Linked DNA regions of Prochlorococcus marinus XMU1405. Each later gene encodes a partner of the first gene's protein in a complex. Links are inferred from orthologs where the notes say so. Each region holds a gene or a part of one and is shown on either strand. Other genes may lie near its edges. The genes, in order: uvrA and mfd.

Evidence for each region.
Region 2: the proteins of uvrA (region 1) and mfd are in contact, whole or in part, in a crystal structure (PDB 4DFC), measured with the Escherichia coli proteins. The link is inferred for Prochlorococcus marinus XMU1405 from one-to-one orthologs.

The regions. Positions count from the first base shown.
Region 1 is NZ_JAAORF010000003.1:643,728-652,563, forward strand. Bases 1,152-4,587 are described here. They hold uvrA (excinuclease ABC subunit UvrA), read right to left. Parts: upstream 4,256-4,587; coding sequence 1,352-4,255; downstream 1,152-1,351. Other genes in these bases: HA148_RS09520 (AAA family ATPase), read right to left, coding at 4,310-4,587. Outside these bases: HA148_RS09510 (glycosyltransferase), read right to left, coding at 1-1,150; more of HA148_RS09520, read right to left, coding at 4,588-5,989; HA148_RS09525 (ABC1 kinase family protein), read left to right, coding at 6,058-7,914; HA148_RS09530 (alpha/beta hydrolase), read left to right, coding at 7,915-8,487; thrC (threonine synthase), read left to right, coding at 8,494-8,836. UniProt on the Escherichia coli protein: The UvrABC repair system catalyzes the recognition and processing of DNA lesions. UvrA is an ATPase and a DNA-binding protein. A damage recognition complex composed of 2 UvrA and 2 UvrB subunits scans DNA for abnormalities.
Region 2 is NZ_JAAORF010000002.1:257,213-270,018, forward strand. The notes cover bases 5,012-9,112. They hold mfd (transcription-repair coupling factor), read left to right. Parts: upstream 5,012-5,402; coding sequence 5,403-8,912; downstream 8,913-9,112. Other genes in these bases: HA148_RS04965 (TerC family protein), read right to left, coding at 5,012-5,328; HA148_RS04975 (hypothetical protein), read left to right, coding at 8,985-9,112. Also shown: acsF (magnesium-protoporphyrin IX monomethyl ester (oxidative) cyclase), read left to right, coding at 1-829; HA148_RS04950 (TldD/PmbA family protein), read left to right, coding at 861-2,282; HA148_RS04955 (TldD/PmbA family protein), read left to right, coding at 2,286-3,638; fmt (methionyl-tRNA formyltransferase), read left to right, coding at 3,635-4,621; more of HA148_RS04965, read right to left, coding at 4,618-5,011; more of HA148_RS04975, read left to right, coding at 9,113-9,146; HA148_RS04980 (DUF4335 domain-containing protein), read right to left, coding at 9,606-10,196; HA148_RS04985 (DUF3038 domain-containing protein), read right to left, coding at 10,198-10,722; HA148_RS04990 (DUF2949 domain-containing protein), read right to left, coding at 10,762-10,959; HA148_RS04995 (FAD-dependent monooxygenase), read right to left, coding at 10,965-12,119; HA148_RS05000 (hypothetical protein), read right to left, coding at 12,139-12,780; dapB (4-hydroxy-tetrahydrodipicolinate reductase), read right to left, coding at 12,782-12,806. UniProt on the Escherichia coli protein: Couples transcription and DNA repair by recognizing RNA polymerase (RNAP) stalled at DNA lesions. Mediates ATP-dependent release of RNAP and its truncated transcript from the DNA, and recruitment of nucleotide excision repair machinery to the damaged site.

The DNA.
Region 1 (8,836 bases):
CACATTTTGAACAAATTTCTTTTGGCCCTCCGTCATTTGTTGATATGATTGGTAATCCACATGAAGAAGCTTCAAGAAGCGTTAAACCAAACGGCTCTGTTAAAGCTGGATTTACGAATACACCACCTCTACTAGCAGCCCACCTATACAAAGCAGGTATCTGACTTGGGAGATGTTTCTTTGGATATGCTACCTTTCCATACAAATTATATTTATCAATTGTTTCAAAAATATTATTGAAAACATCTTTTTGTTGAGGGTCAAGTTTTGAAGTACTATCTCTACAACCCAAAATCAAAATTAAATTAGTTTTTCTTTTTAATTTTTCAGATCTTCCATATGCCTCAATCAAAGATGGAATATTTTTTCTTCTTACAGCTCTAGAAATAGTCAAAAATGGAGGTTTTGTAGAATCCTTTAGAAAAGGTTTCATCATGTTATCAATTTCGGCTGTCTCGCTTGTGGAGTGAATATGGTGAAATTTATTATGATCAACACCAGGAGGAATAACTTTAGCTTTGTGAGGTGAAAAAGAAGAATATTGTGAATATTGATACACTGACTCTTGTTTAGTGCTTGTAACAACAATATCTGCAGAGTTCAATGCTTTTTCTTCTGCGTCAATTCTTTTGCTTATAAAATAAAGTTTTTCTATTTGGTTAGTTTTTAAACCAGTATCAAGCAATTTCCTTTTTTTTTCTCTTCCTAAAGAATGACCTGTAAAAACAAGAGGAACGTTTAAGGATTTACTTAGTTTAACGCCTACATATCCAGCATCTGCATAATGAGCATGAATAAAATTAGGCTTTTTGTTTTTTTTATAGTAAGAAATTAATCTCTCAGTTAAATGATCTAAATAAGGCCAAAGCAATTCCTTTCTTAAATATTTATTAGGTCCAAATTTGAATCTTAAAATTCTAACTCCAGGTTCAACAAATTCTTCTTCTTGAGAATATTCATCATCTACTTTAGGGTCTTTTATTAAACGAGTAACTAAATCCACTTGATCAACTTCTGAAGTATTAGCCAAGCTTTTAATTAACTCTAAAACGTATTGTGTTTGCCCTCCTGTATCTGCATCCCTGCCTAGCTCAAGATTTTTAGAACGTATAAGACCATGTAAATGTAAATGTAAAAATTTCAACCTCATTCAGCAAATCCTCCGATAAACGGCCTTTAATACAAATAAGCTGAATTTTCTAAGGAAATATTAAGAAAGCATTATGATTTGAAATTTTTTCAATATGAAAGTTTTCAAAAAAGCAGTTATAGAGGAGTTTTATGCCCCTTTAAAACAGAATTTCGTGTTACTGAAATAAGTAAAATAAGAAGAAATACAACAAGGATTTTCTTATTTCAGAACCTTTTTAAGATATTTTGCTGTATGACTTGTAGGATTTTTAGCTACATCCTCAGGAATACCTTCTGCAATGATTTCTCCTCCTTTATCCCCTCCATCAGGTCCTAAATCGATAATCCAATCTGAACATCTAATAACATCTAAATTATGTTCAATAACAATTACTGAATTACCTTTATCTACCAAACGTTGAATCACATCCATTAATTTATGAACATCATAAAAACTTAACCCTGTAGTTGGTTCATCTATCAAATATAAAGTTTTTCCAGTAGCCCTTTTTGACAATTCCGTGGCTAACTTAACTCTTTGAGCCTCACCACCAGATAATGTAGGAGCTGGCTGGCCTAATTTGACATATCCTAAGCCAACATCAACCAATGTAGATAATCTATCAGCAGCTTGAGGTATAGCAGAAAAAGTTTCTGCTGCTTGTTCAACAGTCATCTCTAAAACATCAGATATATTGAAACCTTTATATTTCACCTGAAGAGTTTCCCTATTAAAACGAGCTCCTTTACATACTTCACATTGAACATACACATCAGGTAAAAAATTCATTTCAATTACATTGACTCCCTGACCTTTACAAGCTTCGCATCTTCCTCCTTTCACATTAAAACTAAATTGACCAGCCTGATAACCTCTTGCTTTTGCTTCTACTGTGGCAGTAAATATCTGCCTTATAGGATCAAAAGCACCCGTATATGTAGCAGGATTTGATCTTGGAGTTCTTCCTATTGGAGATTGATCAATAACGATAACTTTATCAATTGCCTTTATACCCTTTAACTCTTTAACACCTTGAGGAAAAGGGACTTTTAATCCTAGAGAATGACATAATGCAGGATGAAGTAATTCATTTATCAAAGTGCTCTTCCCACTTCCACTCACGCCAGTTACAGAAACTAATCTGCCTAAAGGAAATTCAACAGAAATATTTTTTAAATTATTTTTAGAGCAATTATTTAAAATTAAACTTTTTTTTACAGATGATCTACGTTCTTTGGGAGTAGGAATCGATTTCCTACCACTGAGATAAGCTCCAGTTAACGACTTTTCAGAATTTAAGACATCGTGATAAGATCCCTTAGCAATAATTTCCCCACCATAAACACCTGCCCCTGGACCAATATCTACTAAATAATCTGCGGATTTCATAGTATCTTCATCATGTTCAACGACAACCAAAGTATTTCCCAAGTCTCTTAAGCTTTTTAATGTTTCTAATAATCTGTCATTATCTCTCTGATGCAAACCAATACTTGGTTCATCTAATACATATAAAACCCCAGTAAGACCTGCACCTATTTGTGTAGCCAATCTAATACGCTGAGCCTCTCCACCAGACAGAGTCATAGCTGGTCTATCTAAAGTCAAATAATCTAAACCTACATTAATTAAAAACTTCAAACGTAAACGAATCTCTTTTAAAACCAATTCACCTATCTGCTTTTGTTTTTCTGATAAAGATATATTTTCTTTCTTTGTCTTACCTAAACCCATGATTCGCTCTACGTGATTTAGGGTTTCAGAAACGCTTATAGAAGTTAAGTCAGTAATGTTATATGGACCAAGTTTAACGGCCAAAGCCTCAGGTCTTAATCTTTTTCCAGAACATGTCTTACAGGGAACTAATTCTAGATACTTTTCTAATTTTTGTTTAACTGATTCTCCATTGGCTTCATTCAATTGCCTTTCTAATATTGGTAAAATCCCTTCAAAAGGTCTTTCAAAACCACTAGAAGTTTTAAAACGACTATCAGCTTGAATTAATATTGGTTTATCCGATCCCAAAAGTAGGACTTGTTTTTGCAAATCACTTAAATCTTTCCAAGGAGTTTTTAATTCAAAACCATAAGCTTGTCCTACAGAATAAAGTAAAGAGAAGTAATAAGTATTATCTTTCTCACTCCAAGGAGCTATTGCAGCATAAACAGGCAATGTTTTATCAGGTATAACTCTATCTGCAGTAAATTTTTTTAAATAACCAATCCCATGACAATCTGGACAGGCACCATATGGGCTATTAAAAGAAAATAATCTAGGAGAAAGTTCTTCAACAATAGAGCCATGTACAGGACATGCATAATTTTCTGAGTAAAGTTTTTCTCTCTCTAAATTAGAAGGTAAATTTTCTCCTTTTTTTGGAACAACTTCTACTATTGCTAAGCCATCGCCTCTTTTGAGACAAGTTTGTAGTGAATCATTTAATCTTTCTTGTATTCCTTCTCTTGCAATTAATCTATCAACTACTACCTCAATATTATGAATTTGATTTTTATCTAATTCAATACTATCAGCAAGTTCTCTTACCTCTCCATTGATTCTTACCCTAGCAAATCCTTCAGCAGCTAATCCGCTTATTAATTTTATATGTGTTCCTTTCTTACCTCTCACAACAGGAGCCAACAATTGGTATCTTGTTCCTTCTGGTAAAAGAAGAATTTGATCAACCATTTCATCAATTGTTTGAGGCGCAATTGGAATCCCACAGTGGTGACAATGCGGCTCACCAGCACGACCAAACAATAATCTTAAATAATCTTGTATTTCTGTTACTGTTCCAACTGTTGATCGAGGATTATGACTTGTGGATTTTTGATCAATTGAGATAGCAGGTGATAAACCTTCAATATTGTCAACATCTGGTTTATCTACTTGACCCAAAAATTGCCTTGCGTATGCAGAAAGACTCTCAACATATCTTCTTTGACCTTCGGCAAAAATAGTATCAAAAGCCAGAGAACTTTTACCACTTCCACTCACACCTGTAAAAACTATAAATTTATTCCTAGGTAGAGAAAGGTCAATATTTTTTAAATTATGCTGACGAGCTCCCCTAATATTTATTGAGTTATCTTCTCCAAAACCACTATCAACTTTATTAACCATGTTTAAATCTAAATTATGATTTAAAAAGGTTATTATAGTAGAATTTTTTCTATTTTACGCAGCTAAGCGATCAAGAAGTCTAGAAGCATATTCATTTACTTCGCGTGAACCTCCACCTATAAGTTCTATTAGTTCATTTTTTCTTTGATTTTTTGTAGTTAGTTTTGCTATTGAAGTATAAGTTATTCCATTAATTACTTTTTTATTTACTTTGAAATGAGCTGATCCCCTAGCAGCTAGGAATGGCTGATGTGTAATACATAAGACTTGTTGATTTTTAGAAATTTCTTTTATAAGCTCAACCAAAGAAAATAGAGATTTACCACTTAAACCACTATCAATTTCATCTAAAAAGAAAGTATTGGGTTGTTTAGAAATACTAGATTTAATAGCTAATAAAAATCTTGACATTTCTCCACCAGAAATAACATTTGATAATGGAGCAAGCTTCTGATCAGGATTAGCCGAAAACAAAAAATTTATATCGTCAATTCCATCACCAGAAGGTTTGCGTTCAGTAAATTGAATTGAAAAATTTGCATTTTCTAAACCTAGATTTCTTAAAATTGACATTACTGAATTTTGTAATTGTTTAGCTGTTTTTTTTCTTTCAGTAGATTGAATAACAAATAAAGAATTTAGATTACTTTGTAAATTCTCAATTTGAGCTTTAATACTGCAAATCTCATTACCTTGATCATTTTGTTGAAAATACGTCTTTAATTGATCGCGCTTTTCAATTAATTGAGTTAGATCCAATGAAAAAGTTCTCTCTAAGTTTTTTAAAAAGAATAATCTTTTTTGTATATCTGGAAGTTTAGACTCATAATTTTCTATTTCTTGCAAATATGATTTTAAATCAAAAATTAAATCTTCAACATCAGCATGAATATTTAATAACTTCTCTCTAAATTTTTGAATCTTTAAATCGAAATCTGCTGTTTTATTCAAAATCTTTAGTGATTGATTTATAAAAGAAGTTACTGACGGTTCATCATGACTAAAATTATTTAAATTTTCTAATGATGATTTAATTGAATTATTAATTTGAAGATTATTTACAAGTTTATTTTCTAATAACTCTAGTTCTAAAATTTCTTCACTTGAACTTAAATCAGCTTCTTCTAAACTCTTCAACATGTGTTTAATTGCCAAGTTTTTTTCTTCTTGATTCCTAGAAAATTCTATTTTTTCATCCATTAAGCCTTTTAAAACTTTAGTTTCTCCCCATATACTCTTAATCCTTTCGCTAGTATCTCTAAATTTTTTAGAACATAAGTCATCAATAATTAGTCTTCTATTATCTAAAGAATCAAAGATAAAAGTGCTAGATTGACCTGCAAAATCTACTAAAAATCCTCCAAGTTTTTCTAATGATTGTCTAGTAATTGGTAAATCATTAACGCTATATTTGGATAATATTTTATTATTTTTTTTATAAGATTTTCTTTTAATTTGTATTTCTGAAGAAGTTGTTTCAAAACCATTGCTAATTAACCAATTATTAATTTGAAAAGAAGAAGTAAATATCGCCTCAATAACGCAAAAATCTTTTCCTAGACGTATTAAATGTTTTAGAGGTATATTAGTTCCACCAAATAAAGCATTTAGGGAATCCAAAATTAATGATTTTCCTGAACCTGAATCCCCAGTTATGATATTTAAACCTTTTTCGAAATTAATTTCTATAATTTCTATTAATGCAATATTTTCTATTTTTAATTGAACTAACATGATAAATCTTCCATATAAAAAAATTAACTTCTTTTTTAAAAAAATAAAGGTTTTAAATATATAAAGTTATGAAAGAAGATTTTACTGATTTCATTGAGGTATCTGGACTCTTAAATTACGATCCAGATACAATTTCTAAAATTTACAAAAAAAATCCTAAAAGACTTTTAAAAAGACTTTGGCAAACACTCATACCTATTTTTGCTTACATCTTCTCTGTGGGATGGGATAAATTAACTGGAAGATTAAAAAATGAACAGCAAGCAAGATATAGAGCACGAGAATTGACAAATTTGTTAGTAGAACTTGGGCCCGCATTTGTTAAGGCAGGCCAAGCTTTATCAACAAGGCCAGATATAATCCCAGGGATTCTTCTAGAAGAATTATCTGAATTACAAGATCAACTCCCTGGGTTTGATGGCGGTAAAGCTATGGAATTAATAGAAGAAGATTTAGGACACAAAATAGATGAGATTTTTTTAGAAATTGACAAAGAGCCAATTTCTGCCGCTTCTTTAGGTCAAGTGCATAAAGCTAAATTAAAAAATGAAGAGATAGTTGCAATAAAAGTACAACGGCCAGGCTTGAGAGAACAAATAACCTTAGATCTTTACATAGTGAGAAATATTGCTTATTGGCTAAAAAACAATATTAAATTAATAAGAAGTGATCTAGTTGCTCTAATTGATGAATTAGGCAAAAGAGTTTTTGAAGAGATGGATTATCTAAATGAAGCTGCAAATGCAGAAAAATTTAGAGATATGCATAAACATAACAAAATGATTGCAGTACCAAAAATTTATAAAGAAATAACTTCAAGAAGAGTTTTAGCAATGGAATGGATAGACGGTACAAAATTAACAAATTTAGAAGACGTAAAAAAATTAGGAATCAATCCTGATGAAATGATTGATATAGGGGTGCAATGCAGTTTAGAACAGCTTTTAGAGCATGGTTTTTTTCATGCAGACCCACATCCAGGTAATTTATTAGCCTTAGAAGATGGAAGATTATGTTATTTAGATTTTGGAATGATGAGCGAGGTTTCCAGAGAATCTAGATCAGGATTAATTCAAGCAGTAGTACATTTAGTAAATAAAAACTTCGATAAATTGTCTCAAGATTTCGTAAAATTGGGATTTTTATCAAAGGAAGTTAATCTAGAACCCATTGTTCCAGCATTTCAAGATATTTTCATTAACGCAGTTGAAGAAGGAGTTTCGAAAATGGATTTTAAAAGCGTTACAGACGATATGTCTGGTGTTATGTATAAATTCCCTTTCAGACTACCCCCATATTATGCACTTATAATTAGGTCATTACTTACACTAGAAGGAATAGCTTTAAGCGTAGATCCAAACTTCAAAATATTAGGCGCTGCTTATCCATATTTTGCAAGAAGATTGATGGAAGACCCTGATCCACAATTAAGAGAAAGCCTTAAAGAAATGCTTTTTGATAATAAAAAATTTAAATGGGACCGTTTAGAAGATCTACTTTCTAACGCTGCAAAGCAAACAAATCTTGATTTAGAAAAACTTTTAGACGAAGTTATAAATCTTCTCTTTTCTCCAAATGGAGGTTTTCTTAGAAATGAGATAGTTGAAGGTTTAACAAATCAGATAGATTTACTTAGTCTAAAAATATTGAAAAGTTTGAATAATTATCTTCCACAATCAATAAAATTAAATACTATTAATGAAAATAATAACTTGAGTGACCTTATAATGTATGTAGAACCATTGAGAAACTTTTTAGAGATTTTACAAAAAGTACCCGGATATTCGATTAACATTTTTCTAAAAAGGGTTCCAAGACTTATAAATGAGCCCTATACAAAAGAAATGGGTATAAAAATTGCAAAAAAAATAACTGAAAAAGGAGTAGTAAGACTTGTAAAGATTGCCGCTGGTGCAAATATCTAAATGAAAATTAACAAATTTTCAATATTTAAAATATTTTTTATTTTAGTAATTTCCCCAATATTTTTTAATATTCCAAAAGCTCATTCTGCTGAAGAAATTAAAATTACTTACAGCATATTTTCTAGAACAATTAAAATAAATTCTTTAAAAACTTTTGCTAAAGAAGGTAAATCCACAAGAAAATTGAAAAGAATTTTAAAAGCAACTGGGTCTTCAGATAAAGAAATTAGAGCAGTTTTAAATAAAGATTTTGAAGTTCCTATTACCATTGCAAGTAGACTAGTATATTCTGAAATAGGAAATGTTTTTTTAACAAGACTTTCATCTGTTATCCACCCAACCAGAGCAACTGATGAAAAAACAGGCATGTTAGCCCTTAGAGCAAGCGTAATTCAAGGAATTAACATAGGAAATGGAAAAATAAATCTAATAAATTTTTTTGAAGGATATCCAACTAAAACTGTAGTTTTAGATGTCAGCGCTTTGAGCAAAGTTATGAATAAAGTAGAATCTATTTCAGAATTATTAACCTTTTTCACCAATTCCCCTCTAGAAAAAATCAAAACAAATTAAACAATCATGGTGTTATTAAATAAAATCAAAAATAAACTGCGTATTAATTACAGAAAAAAAAGATGGCCAGGTCTAATAGAAGCTTATAAACAATATCTCCCAGTTACAAAGAAAACTCCTATTATTTCCCTTAATGAAGGAAACACACCACTAATTTTAAGCGAGTCAATTAGTAACTTAATTGGAAATAAAACAAAAGTTTTTTTAAAATATGATGGCCTTAATCCAACAGGATCTTTTAAAGATCGTGGTATGACTATGGCAATTAGCAAAGCAAAAGAAGAAGGACGTGAAGCCGTTATTTGTGCAAGTACAGGAAACACCTCTGCTGCTGCTGCTGCATATGCTT
Region 2 (12,806 bases), on another replicon or contig:
AAACCCTCTACTTGCTGAATGTTTTGCACATATGGCCAGAGATGAAGCAAGACATGCAGGTTTTTTAAATAAATCTATGAGTGACTTTGGACTTCAGTTAGATTTAGGTTTTTTAACAGCCAATAAAGATTACACTTATTTCCCACCAAGAAGTATCTTTTACGCTACTTATTTATCCGAAAAAATAGGTTATTGGAGATATATAGCAATTTATAGGCATCTCGAAAAGAACCCTGATAGCAAAATTTTTCCACTATTTAATTACTTTGAAAATTGGTGTCAAGATGAAAATAGACATGGGGATTTCTTTGACGCATTAATGAAAGCACAGCCACGTACTGTTAAATCTTTAAGCCAAAAAATTACCATTGGCGGCTCTACTTTTACACACCCATTATTTGACTATTTCCATAGGTTTAGATATTTTTTGAATAATCTTCCATTAACATCCAAGTTATGGTCTAGGTTCTTTCTATTAGCTGTATTTGCAACTATGTATGCAAGGGATTTGGGAATTAAAAAAGATTTCTACAGTTCTTTAGGTTTAGATGCCAGAGATTACGACCAGTTTGTTATTAATAAAACAAATGAAACTGCAGCAAGAGTTTTCCCTGTAGTAATGGACGTTTATGATAAATCTTTTTATGGAAGATTAGATAAAATAGTAGAGAATAATAAGGTTCTTTCCTATATTGCAAAAAGTGATGGAAATAAAGTATCTAAAACTTTTAAAAAATTACCTAAATATTTATCAAACGGTTACCAGTTATTAAGACTATACTTATTAAAACCTCTAGATAGCAAAGATTTCCAACCTTCGATTAGATAATCTTTAATACAGAGAAGATTTATTGACTCATATGCTTTCGTCACAAATCAAATCAAATGAAATCGCTTTTGGTAGTTGCAATAAAGAATTATTAGAAGAAATTATTTTCTACGGCATTGGACTTGGTGCTGATTTTGTAGAAATATTTATTGAGAATACTGACAACTCAAGCGTATTAGCGGAAGAAGATTTTATTACAAGTGTAAGTCCATCGTTTGGAAGAGGTGCTGGCATTAGAATCTTCAAGGGGAAAAAGGATGGATTTGTAAGTACAAATGATTTAACAAAGCATGGCTTGATGAGATCGGTATCTCAGGCTATTGAGATGTTAGACATAACACACAACAAAACAGAAGTATTTAACGGTTTAAATAAACATAGAGACTATAGTTTATCCAAGAAAAAATGGATTAATGACGTCCCATCTATTCATGAGATAAGTGAAAAACTTCTAGTCAGCACAAAGTCTTTAAAAAAAAATAATAAAATTATAACTAGAAAAGGAAGTTATTCAAGAAATCTTCAAGAAGTAATTATAGCCTCCAGTGACGGAACTTATGTCTCAGATATTAGATTGCATCAAACAGTTGGTCTCAACGTAATTGCAAGTGATGCCCAATATAGATCTAGTGCAAGTAGAAGATTTGGATCGTCAGGAATGCCTAATGAATTCAGATTATGGGATCACGAAAAAGCAGTTAATGATGTGTTTGAAAGTTCAATGAACATGTTGTATGCAGATTATGTTGATGCAGGACAAATGCCTGTTGTTTTAGCTAATAAATTTGGTGGCGTTATATTCCATGAAGCGTGTGGTCATTTACTTGAAACTACTCAAATAGAGAGAGGAACAACACCATTTGAGAATAAATTGAATGAAAAAATTGCACATGAATCTGTAACAGCAATAGATGAAGGGATATCAGAAGGATCCTTCGGTTCATTATCAGTTGATGATGAAGGTATGGAACCCGAAAAATCAGTTCTTATAAAAGATGGAATTTTAAAAAAATTCATATCCGACAGGGCAGGTGAATTAAGAACTGGCCATAAAAGAACAGGAAGTGGAAGAAGACAAAATTATTCTTTTGCTGCAGCTTCAAGAATGAGAAATACTTATATAGCTAAAGGTGAGCACTCGAAAGAGGATTTAATCAATAGTATTAGTGAAGGTCTTTACTGCAAATCAATGGGTGGTGGCAGTGTTGGTGCTACAGGACAATTTAATTTTGCGGTAGAAGAAGGATATCTTATTAAAAATGGGAAATTAACTAGTCCAGTAAAGGGAGCAACATTGATCGGTGATGCTAAAGAAGTTATGCCAAAAATATCAATGTGCGGAAATGATCTCGAATTAGCTCCTGGATTCTGTGGATCCATTAGTGGAAGTGTCAACGTAACTGTTGGCCAACCTCATATTAAGGTTGATTCAATCACTGTTGGCGGAAGATAGGAAATGAATTCAAAAGAAATCACAACTCAAATCTCCAAAGCTGCAGATTTCCTAAATCTTAAAAAATGGGATTATGGAGCAAGCTTTTCTAATGATTATTCTGTGCAAGTAGATAAAGGAGAAGCTAAACAACTTAAGGCATCACAAAAGCAAATTCTAACTATAAGAGTTTGGAATCAATCTAATCTAGTTGGTATTACTACAACAAGTGATATTAGTGAATCTGGTATTAAAAAGGCTCTTAAGCAAGCAAATATAGCTTCTGATTTCGGCAATAAGAATGAATCTACAGAATTTTCACCACTAGCGAAGGATACTATTAAAGTTAAGGAAGTTAAAAAAAGAAATCCTGTTGGAATCAAAAAATTACTTACACTTTTAAGAGAAGCGGAAGTAAGACTAATAGAAAGTCATGAATCCATAAAATCTGTTCCATATAATGGTTTATCTGAGAGTTTCTTTGAGAGAGTTTATGCAAATAGTGAGGGTGCCTTTCGAAGTTATTCCAAAAGTCAAGCAGCACTATATTTATATGCAAGAGCAGAAGAGAAAAATAAGAAGCCACGAAGTTCAGGTTCCGTAAAACTTGGATATGGAGCTGATGATATAGATATAGATTCCTGTATTAAAGAAGCTTCAAATAAAACAATTTCTCATTTAAATTATTCATCTATTAAAACAGGTAAATTTTTAATATGTTTTTCCCCAGAGTCTTTTTTAACTATTATTAACGCCTTTAGCTCAATGTTTAATGCTAGAAGCATCATAGATGGAGTGAGCTTATCTAATAAAAATTCAATCGGAGAGAAACTATCTACAGAAGCACTTAATATTTATGATGATGGCCTTCACGAAAAAAATATTTCTTCAACACCATTTGATGGAGAGGGAACCCCAACCAAAAGACTATGTCTAATTAACAGAGGGAGAATTGAAAATTTTATACATTCTGAATCAACTGCAAGAATATTTAAAACTACTCCCACTGGGCACGCTGGACTAGGATCAAAAGTATCAGTATCTCCTGATTGGATCGTAGTTGAAAAATCAGAAGAAAACTTTGATCTAAAAACATCACTAGATCACTCTACTTATGAGGGAGAATTTGTTTATATAGAAGAGTTAAATGCAATCCATGCAGGTGTCAGAGCAAGTCAAGGTTCATTTTCTCTTCCATTTGATGGATGGCTCTACAAAAACGGTAAAAAAATATCAATAGAATCTGCCACTGTAGCAGGGGATATCAAACATCTTTTGAAAAATATAGTAAATATTGAATCAAGCCAGGAGGTAACAACTAGTGGAATTTCTCCACATATATGGGTAGATGAATTATCAATAACTGGTGACGCGTGAGAATTATATTCTGGGGGACACCTGAATATTCAATTCCTAGTCTTGATATTTTTATTAAATCTAAGCACGAGGTAATTGCAGTAGTTAGCCAACCAGATAAGAAGAGATCTAGAGGAAATAAATTAATAGCCTCACCTGTAAAAAGCATTGCTGAAAAAGAATCTATAAAAATTTATACTCCAGAAAAAATCAGGGGCAATATAGATTTTATAAATGAACTTAAATCACATTCTTGTGATTTATTTATTGTTATAGCTTACGGGAAAATTTTACCAAAAGAGATATTAGAAATTCCAAAATATGGTTGTTGGAACGCACATGCTTCATTACTTCCAAGATGGCGTGGTGCCGCCCCAATTCAATGGTCTCTAATAAAAGGCGATGAATTTACTGGTGTAGGAATTATGAAAATGAATGAAGGACTAGATACTGGCGACTTATTATTGGAAGAAAAAATTAAAATTGGTAATGACGATAATTTAAATATACTATCTGAAAAACTTAGTATTTTATCTGCAAAATTATATTTAAATGCTACATCTTTAATCGAGGAAAATATTTATAAAAATACTAATTCAAAATTAACAAAACAAAATTCCCTTGGCAGAAAAATTACCTACGCAAGAATGATTGAAAAATCAGACTTTAGAGTTGATTGGGGTAATGAAGCAATAGAAATTTCTCAAAAAATAAAAGGATTATATCCAAGAGCAAATACAACTTTTAGAGGTAAGAACCTAAAAATACTTAAAATCAAAGTTTTGAGTAGTGATGAAATTAAAAATGAAAAATACTTTTTCATGAGCAATTATTCAAGACCAGGTATTATTCTTGCTGTAATAGAAAATGAAGGAATAGTAATTTCAACTAAAACTGATCCGATTATTTTGTTAGAAGCAAAACTTGAAGGCAAAAACATTTCTAGCAAAAAGCAATTGATTCAACAGTTAAATCCATCAGCAGGAGAATATCTCTCAGATTAAGTTTTAGATTCTTTTTTAGAGAATCCCCAAATGAAAGCAAAAAGAATCAAAAAATAAAAATAATAATCTGGAAGAATAGATTCTTTAATTAACGTATTTAGTAAAAGTTTAATCCCAACTATTAAAATTGCTACGTAACCAGCTGTTTCTAATCTAGAAAATATATCCAGAAGTTTTAGAAAAATCCCCGATGTAAATCTTAAGGCTAATACTCCAATCACTGCTCCAAATATAATTAATATGTATTGATCACTTATAGCTACTGCAGTAGTGATACTGTCTATAGAAAAAGCAAAATCAGTAATTGAAAGAAGCGCTACAACCCTTAAAAACCTAAAATTATTTTTATTATTATCTGTCCCATTTTCAGCGTTTTCTATATCTGAATTTATAAAAACATTAGAGAAGAATAAATAAATTAAATAAAAACCAGCAAAAACTCTAATGAAAATAAACTTTAGAAGAACATTAGATAATATGATTAGGATAATTCTAAATAATAAAGATATTGTTATACCAATATTTAAGGCTCTTGACCTTAATTCTGAACTATCAAGGGATTTAGTAAGAGAAGCTAGTGCTACAGCATTATCTGCCGATAATAATAATTCTAGAGCAATTAATATTGGTAAAAGTGTAAAGATTTCGTACCAACTGTCTACCTGATCAAGTGTCGGTATAAAAGAATTTATTGCGGCTGAATCCATCAAATATTATTCACAATCGGTATAAAATCTAATATAATGTATCGGATATTTGTAATCAAGATTGATAGTTATAAATGAGTTTAAATACTTTAGTTGATTATATTTCGAACTCACAAATTACTTCTGAATTAATAAAAAGAATTTCAAAAAATAATGAATTAAATATTGTTGGTTCAAGTAGATATGCAAAATCAATAATACTAGATAGCATCGCAAAAAAAGATGAAAAAAATATATTATTAATTTGTCCTAATGTAGAAATTGCCTACAAATGGATTGGTTATTTTGAAAGTATAAATGATAAAACAGTTTTATATTATCCTCCAACAGAACATCTACCATACTCATCAATTAATAAATCCAAAGAGATTGAATTTAGTCAGCTTACTGTTTTATCCAAATTAATAAAAAAAGAGAAAAATGAACTTAATATTGTTATATCAACTGAGAGATCACTACAACCTCATCTAATAAATAAAAACCTATTAATTGAAAACAAGTTAGATTTGCAAAAAGGGGTTCAAATCGAGATTCAAGAATTAGCAAATAAACTTACTTTGCTTGGCTATACGAAGGATAATGTAACTTCAACTGAAGGATTCTGGAGTAGGAGAGGGGAAATAATAGATATTTATCCTGTCAATAATGAGTTTCCTATAAGATTAGAATTTTTTGATAATGTAATTGAGAAAATAAGAGAATATGATCCCCATACACAGAAAACATTAGAAAGTATTACTAATATTGAAATAATACAAGCTGGATTTGATTTACTAATAAGAGATAAGTTAAATAATTTATCTAAGAACAATCTTTTTAATTCAGAAGATATAAATAAAAATAATCTTGATCGTTATTTAGGAATAATTGAAGAACAACCCTCAAACATAATAGATTTTATAAAAAAGGAAACAATTCTTGTAATTGATGAATTAGAAGATTGTAAAAAATTTGCAAATAATTGGTATCTTGATTCAGAAAGTAATTTTGATAATTGTACGTATGAATTAAATGAGAACCTTAAAAATAATGACATTAATTTAGAGCCCAAACCTAATTTGCATTTAAAGTTTGATGAAATATTAAATTCACTAGGAAATTTTAATTTAATAAAATTTTATGAATTTGAATCTAAAATCAATATTGATAATAGATTTTTGTTAAACGATAAAAGATTAAATTCATACTCTAAAAATGTAGGGAAATTATCCAATGATATAAATAAAAATATAAAAAATAATGAAAAAGTATGGATATTATCAGCACAACCATTGAGGACAAAAACATTACTTTTTGAGCACGAATGTAATTCAAACTTCTTAAACAATCCTAATGATATTGATGAAGCATATAAATCAATTAATAATTCAACTCCTCTAATTTTAAAAAATAAGAACAATTACGAAATAGAGGGGTTTTATCTTCCGATATGGAAAGTTGTCCTGATAACTGACAAAGAATTATTTTCACAACAATCTCTTTTTAATAATGTATTCATAAGAAGAAAAAAAAGAAGTGTCAATTCAAATATAAACGTAAATAAAATTAGTCCCGGTGATTTTATAGTTCATAAAAATCATGGAATAGGAAAATTTTTAAAAATAGAAAAAATAAATATAACTGGAGATTCAAGAGATTATTTAGTCATTCAGTATCAAGATGGAAAGATAAGTGTTGCCGCTGATCAACTTGGTAGTGTTAACAGATATAGATCAAGCGGAAAAATAATGCCGAAAATAAATAAATTAGGAGGGACAGAATGGGAAAAAATAAAAGAAAAAAATAAGAAACAAATCAAAAAAGTTGCTGTCGATATTTTAAAACTTTATGCAAAGAGAGAAAAATTAAAGGGTTACATTTACCCAGAAGATGGTCCTTGGCAAGATGAATTAGAGGAATCATTCCCTTATCAACCAACACCTGACCAAATTACTGCTGTAGAAGAAATAAAATCTGATATGGAAAGCGATAAGCCAATGGACAGGCTAGTTTGTGGAGATGTAGGATTTGGCAAAACAGAAGTAGCTGTTCGGGCTATTTTTAAGGCTATTACATCAGGCAAACAGGTAGTATTACTAGCACCTACAACAATTCTAGCTCAGCAACATTGGAGAACAATAAGTAATAGATTTTCACCTTACCCAATAAAAGTATCATTACTCAATAGGTTCAAAACCGTTAATGAAAGAAAGGAAATCTATGCAGGTTTGAAAAATAACAAAATTGATTTAGTTGTAGCAACGCACCAAATTTTAGGAAAAGAAATAGAAATTAAAAACTTAGGATTACTAGTTATTGATGAAGAACAAAGATTTGGAGTAAGGCAAAAGGAGAAAATAAAAAAAATCAAAACCAACATAGACGTTTTAACTCTCTCGGCAACTCCAATTCCAAGAACTCTTTATATGAGCTTATCTGGACTAAGACAAATGAGCTTACTAAACACTCCTCCACCATCAAGAAGATCAATAAAAACATATTTATCTGAAATAGATATGGATGTTATCAGAACTGCAATTAATCAAGAACTTGATAGGGGAGGTCAAATTTTTTATGTTCTTCCAAGAATTTCTGATATAGATCAAGCAGTAAACAAATTAAAAAATATGTTTCCCAGCTTAAAATTTATTGTTGCTCATGGGCAAATGAACGAAACAGAGCTTGAAAATGCAATGATTGCTTTTAATAATGGAGAAATAGATCTAATGATATGCACAACGATAATTGAAAGTGGATTAGACATCCCTAAAGTAAATACAATCATTATTGAAGATTCTCACAAATTTGGCCTCTCACAACTATATCAACTTAGAGGAAGAGTTGGTAGAAGCGGTGTACAAGCACATGCTTGGTTATTTTATCCAAATATAAATAAAATTAATGATGCTGCAAAACAAAGATTGAAAGCGATAAAAGATTTTTCAGAACTAGGTAGTGGATACCAACTTGCAATGAAAGATATGGAAATAAGAGGTGTTGGTAGTTTACTAGGAGAAGAACAAAGTGGAAAGGTTAATGCTATTGGATATGATTTATATATAGAAATGCTCCATGAGGCTATTTCAGAAATCAGCGGGCAAGAAATACCTGAAGTTAATGACACTCAAATTGATCTACCAATAAATGCATTTATACCTGCAACATGGATATTAAACAGAGAAGAGAAGCTTGAAGCTTACAAATCTGTTACTGAATGTTCAAATAATGATGAATTAACTGAATTAGCTACAGATTGGGTTAATAGATATGGAAACATACCCAAACCTGTTGAATCCTTAATTATGATAATGAGACTAAAATTACTAGCTAAAAAATGTGGTTTTAATAAGATCAAGCTTAAAAAGCCAAACATCTTGATAGAGACAAAATTAAAAAATTCTACTTTTAAAATTCTTAAAAATTCATTGGCAAGTAGTGTTCAAAATAAATTTAATTTTAATGAAGGCGAACAATTTTCAATCATCACTATAAGGGGCTTAGGTGCAACTGAAATTCAAAATCAAATTGATCAACTAATGTTGTGGTTCGGGTCTTTTGAAATAGAAATAAAGAATTTCGATAAAGAACTTATTAAAAGAGATTAAATTATTAAATAATTATTTAAAATCCGCGAATCAGTTTGATTTCGGTTAGGTTTATAAAAATTTATTTATTTTATGGGTGAATATATAGACGTCGGAATCCAAACTTCGATTTTACCCTTATCAATTATTCTTTCATCAATTGTATTAGGCATATTTGCATTATTTGGAGAAGAAACTGAAAATGATGATGATGATTCTGATTCAGGAAGTGGTGGCCTAATGCAACCTATTTGAAATTATTTATAAACAATTTTTCTTGACTTTCTCTTAGAGACTTTAAATAACCTATTAAATGAACCTATCATTAAAATAAGAGCAGTAAAAGAAGATACAAATATAAAAATCACCAGAAATATCTCATAGAGATATGAAAAGAGATCAATCAATAATAAAAAAGATTTATTAAATGTCGAAGGTAGATTTTGTAACAGCAAATTTTTATTAGGAATTAAATAATTTACATAAACTAATAAAACACTCAAAATAAATAAAAAGAAAGCTTCAGTAAATAGTCTTCTTTTAGATTTTCTTCTTAAATTTAATTTTTTTTTAAAAATATATTTATCAGGTTTAATATTCAAATTTGGGATTTTTAAATCTGCCATAAAGCAAAGCTCAAAGAAAAAATTTGAATAACTCTGAAAAGAAATTAACCTATAGTATCGTGTTTGTATTTAAGATGCTAATTGCTCTTTATTCAGGATTTGTTAGTTCTTTTTTTTCTATATTTTCAAAAGGACTATAAAAATAAATAAAAGATGAAGAGAATAGAATTAAAGAGCAAATTGCAAGAAACGGTGGAATAAAGAAATTGAAAAAATTAACATTTTTATTTAACGAAAATTGTAATTTTTTTGGAATATTAGTAGGTTTATCTGTTTTTTTTATTCTTACTTTTGGCGATTCATTTAACTGATCAAAACAATTTATGGTATCTGAAAGCAATGAATTACCAATCTTTAGAGCTAAAGGCTTTACATTTGCTTTAGAGCTCTTGAGAACAATATTATGTATGTGGAGATTATCAGCTTTTATATCGATTAATTTAGACTCATATATTGGAATTTCGTTTTTGATTAAAAGATTTGAATAAATATAAAAAGCATCCATAATAGGTCCTAAATGTTCAATTTTACCTTCAATAAGTGGTTTATCAACTATAGTTAATTTCCATTGAGAAATTATAGATATTTGATCTTTATTTTCATTATTAGAATAATCTGGCAAGCCGATTATTTCGAGACTTACTGATGATTGATGAAATGACAATTTATTTTGCATCATATTAAAAATCGTATAAATAATTCTTCAACTTTTGATAACCCTGATTAGAAATACAAAAAGATAAAATAAGCAAAGATTTTATTATAATCTCACCATTTTCAGCTTGATTTAAAAGCTTTTTCACTCTCATACTTTCTACATTAAATCTCTCTTTAATCAACTCAATAAATCTCTTATTAAAATCATTCCAAATAATTGAATACTCTTTAATATCTTCATTAGATTTTAGTATCTCTCTGATATAAGGATATAAATATTTGGACATTTCAACGGTGATTTTGATTAAGGCATCGAATTCGTTTATTTTAATATTGTTGTTAACATAAGATTTTCTCAATGGATTATTATTCCTTAATTTCCAGATAGTAATTTTATTTGGTAGAACATCATTTAAATCAAGTCTATTTGATAAAGCGTAAAGGGATTGAATACCATTTAAATCAATAGTTTCTAGGATTAATAATAATAAATCAAGCTTCTCTATAGATTGTCTTGATACCTGATTTCCTTTAATTAAATCTGTAATTGTTCTTGATTAAGATATAAGAGAATTATAACAGAATTATTAATCAATTTTTTGAAATAAAAATGAATATAACTTATCTAGTTCTTCAATAGTTAGCATTCCATAACTCCATAATAATATTGGTAATGGAGTGTTATTTTTTATAGATAATTTTATACCAAGTTCAATAGTAGATTCATCTAAACCTAATACATTAAATAAATAAATTATCATTTCTCTATATAAATAATTTTTCATGAATTCTATTTAATACTTGAGTAAATGATAGATTTAGTCATTTGATTAAGGACTAATTTTCTTATAAAAAGAAATTTATTTAAAAGTAAAAATGAAAATTTCCTTATTGGAAATAAAAAAAAGTTTCGATTAGCAAAAATTGATATCAACGAGTCAGTTATAAAAATAGTGACAATAATATCTAAAATTCTGCTTGAAAAATACTTAAATTTAAATAATATCAATTGCAATTTAGTAATAGCAGTATTTTTATTAAAAAGATCATAAATAGTATTAACATCTCTCCAGCAAGTATTTAGACCCTGACCACCTACAGGATGAAATGTATGAAATGCATCTCCTAAAAAAACTAATTTTTTAAAATTTAAAACTGGTAAATTTAAGGATAATGAAACAGGAAAAATATTAAATTCGCCAATTATTTGGTCCAACTTAAATTCATTAGGCAAGATTGTTGATAAATTATCCATTAAAAAATTCTTATCAGAATTCAACCTTTCAATTGTCTTTGATGTACTAGAAGTCCAAATTACTTGATATAAGTTTTTTTCTAAAGGTAATAATGCAAGTGGGCCTTCTTTTCTAAAAATTTCATAAGCTCGTTTTTCACAATGACCTCTTAGAGAAACTTTAAAAGTTAAACAAGACTGACCATAGGATTTTTTTATATCAACAAAATCTATGAATTTTTTATCAAGTGAGTTTGCTCCTGATGAAAAGAATTGATAGTCAAATAATATTTTTTTACGTAACAATCTCTGAGGTGTTATAAAAAAAATATTTTCATAATTGTCAATCTCTTGAAAAAAAACATTCATGAGATCCGAATGTTTAATTACCCAGCCTATATTTTCGGCAGAACTTATATCATCATCTAAGTCAGAAGTTGATAAATTGGTGAAAGCAGAAGTTACGCTATCTGAAATTGAAAGGGTATCAAAGCCAAACAAAAATGGTTCTAATTTTTCCCAAAGTCTGAATTTAGATAAGATTTTTCTTGTTGAGTGAGTAATTGCATAAGTTTTATCTTTATCAATTAATCTATCTTTTGTTAATAAATCAGATAAAAAAATATTGCAATCAAATTTTGAAAGTGCAATTGAAAGCAATAAACCTGTAGGACCTGATCCAACAATTTTAAAATTCAATTTACTTTTCATCGTATTATATAAGCATCAACTATCCATTCAGATAAATATAGCAAATTTCCTCAAATGCTGGTCTTAATAAATAGGGGTACTCACCAACCCATAAGTTAATTTCAGGAAGCCAAGCATCGGTCAAATAAAAATCTCTGTCAAAATTACGGTTATCAGATGTTATTAAACATCTAATACTCGAACCAACCCTAATTTGACTATGCTTATTTTCCATAGGAAAACTTAATTTTTCCAAATAACCATCTTCATCTTCTAATTCAAGTACTAACCAAGTCCTTTTGTTTTCGATAACTTCTAATCGACCTTGCCTATTAGATTGTTCTCTTGAACTTTCAATCTTTTCTGTTTTATAAATATCTGATACATATCCATCAAATATAGAAAAAAATTTATATTTTCTTAATTTCAAGTTTTTTCTACTTGATTCAAGAATAGGGCCCCAGATGATATACAAAAAGAAACCTACACATAGGAATAACCAGAAATTATTAGTTTGATCTCCAGTCGAACTAATAATTAATGAGATAAATCCACCAATTGAAGAAACTATTACTCTTTGAAGAATTTTTCTAGGATTCCCCAAAGAGTATTTAAATTGACTTCCTGTACCAACTGCAGGAATAAGTTTTGAAATTTGACTTGAATTAATGGGAATTATCATTTTAAAAAATCAATTTTTCAAGTCCG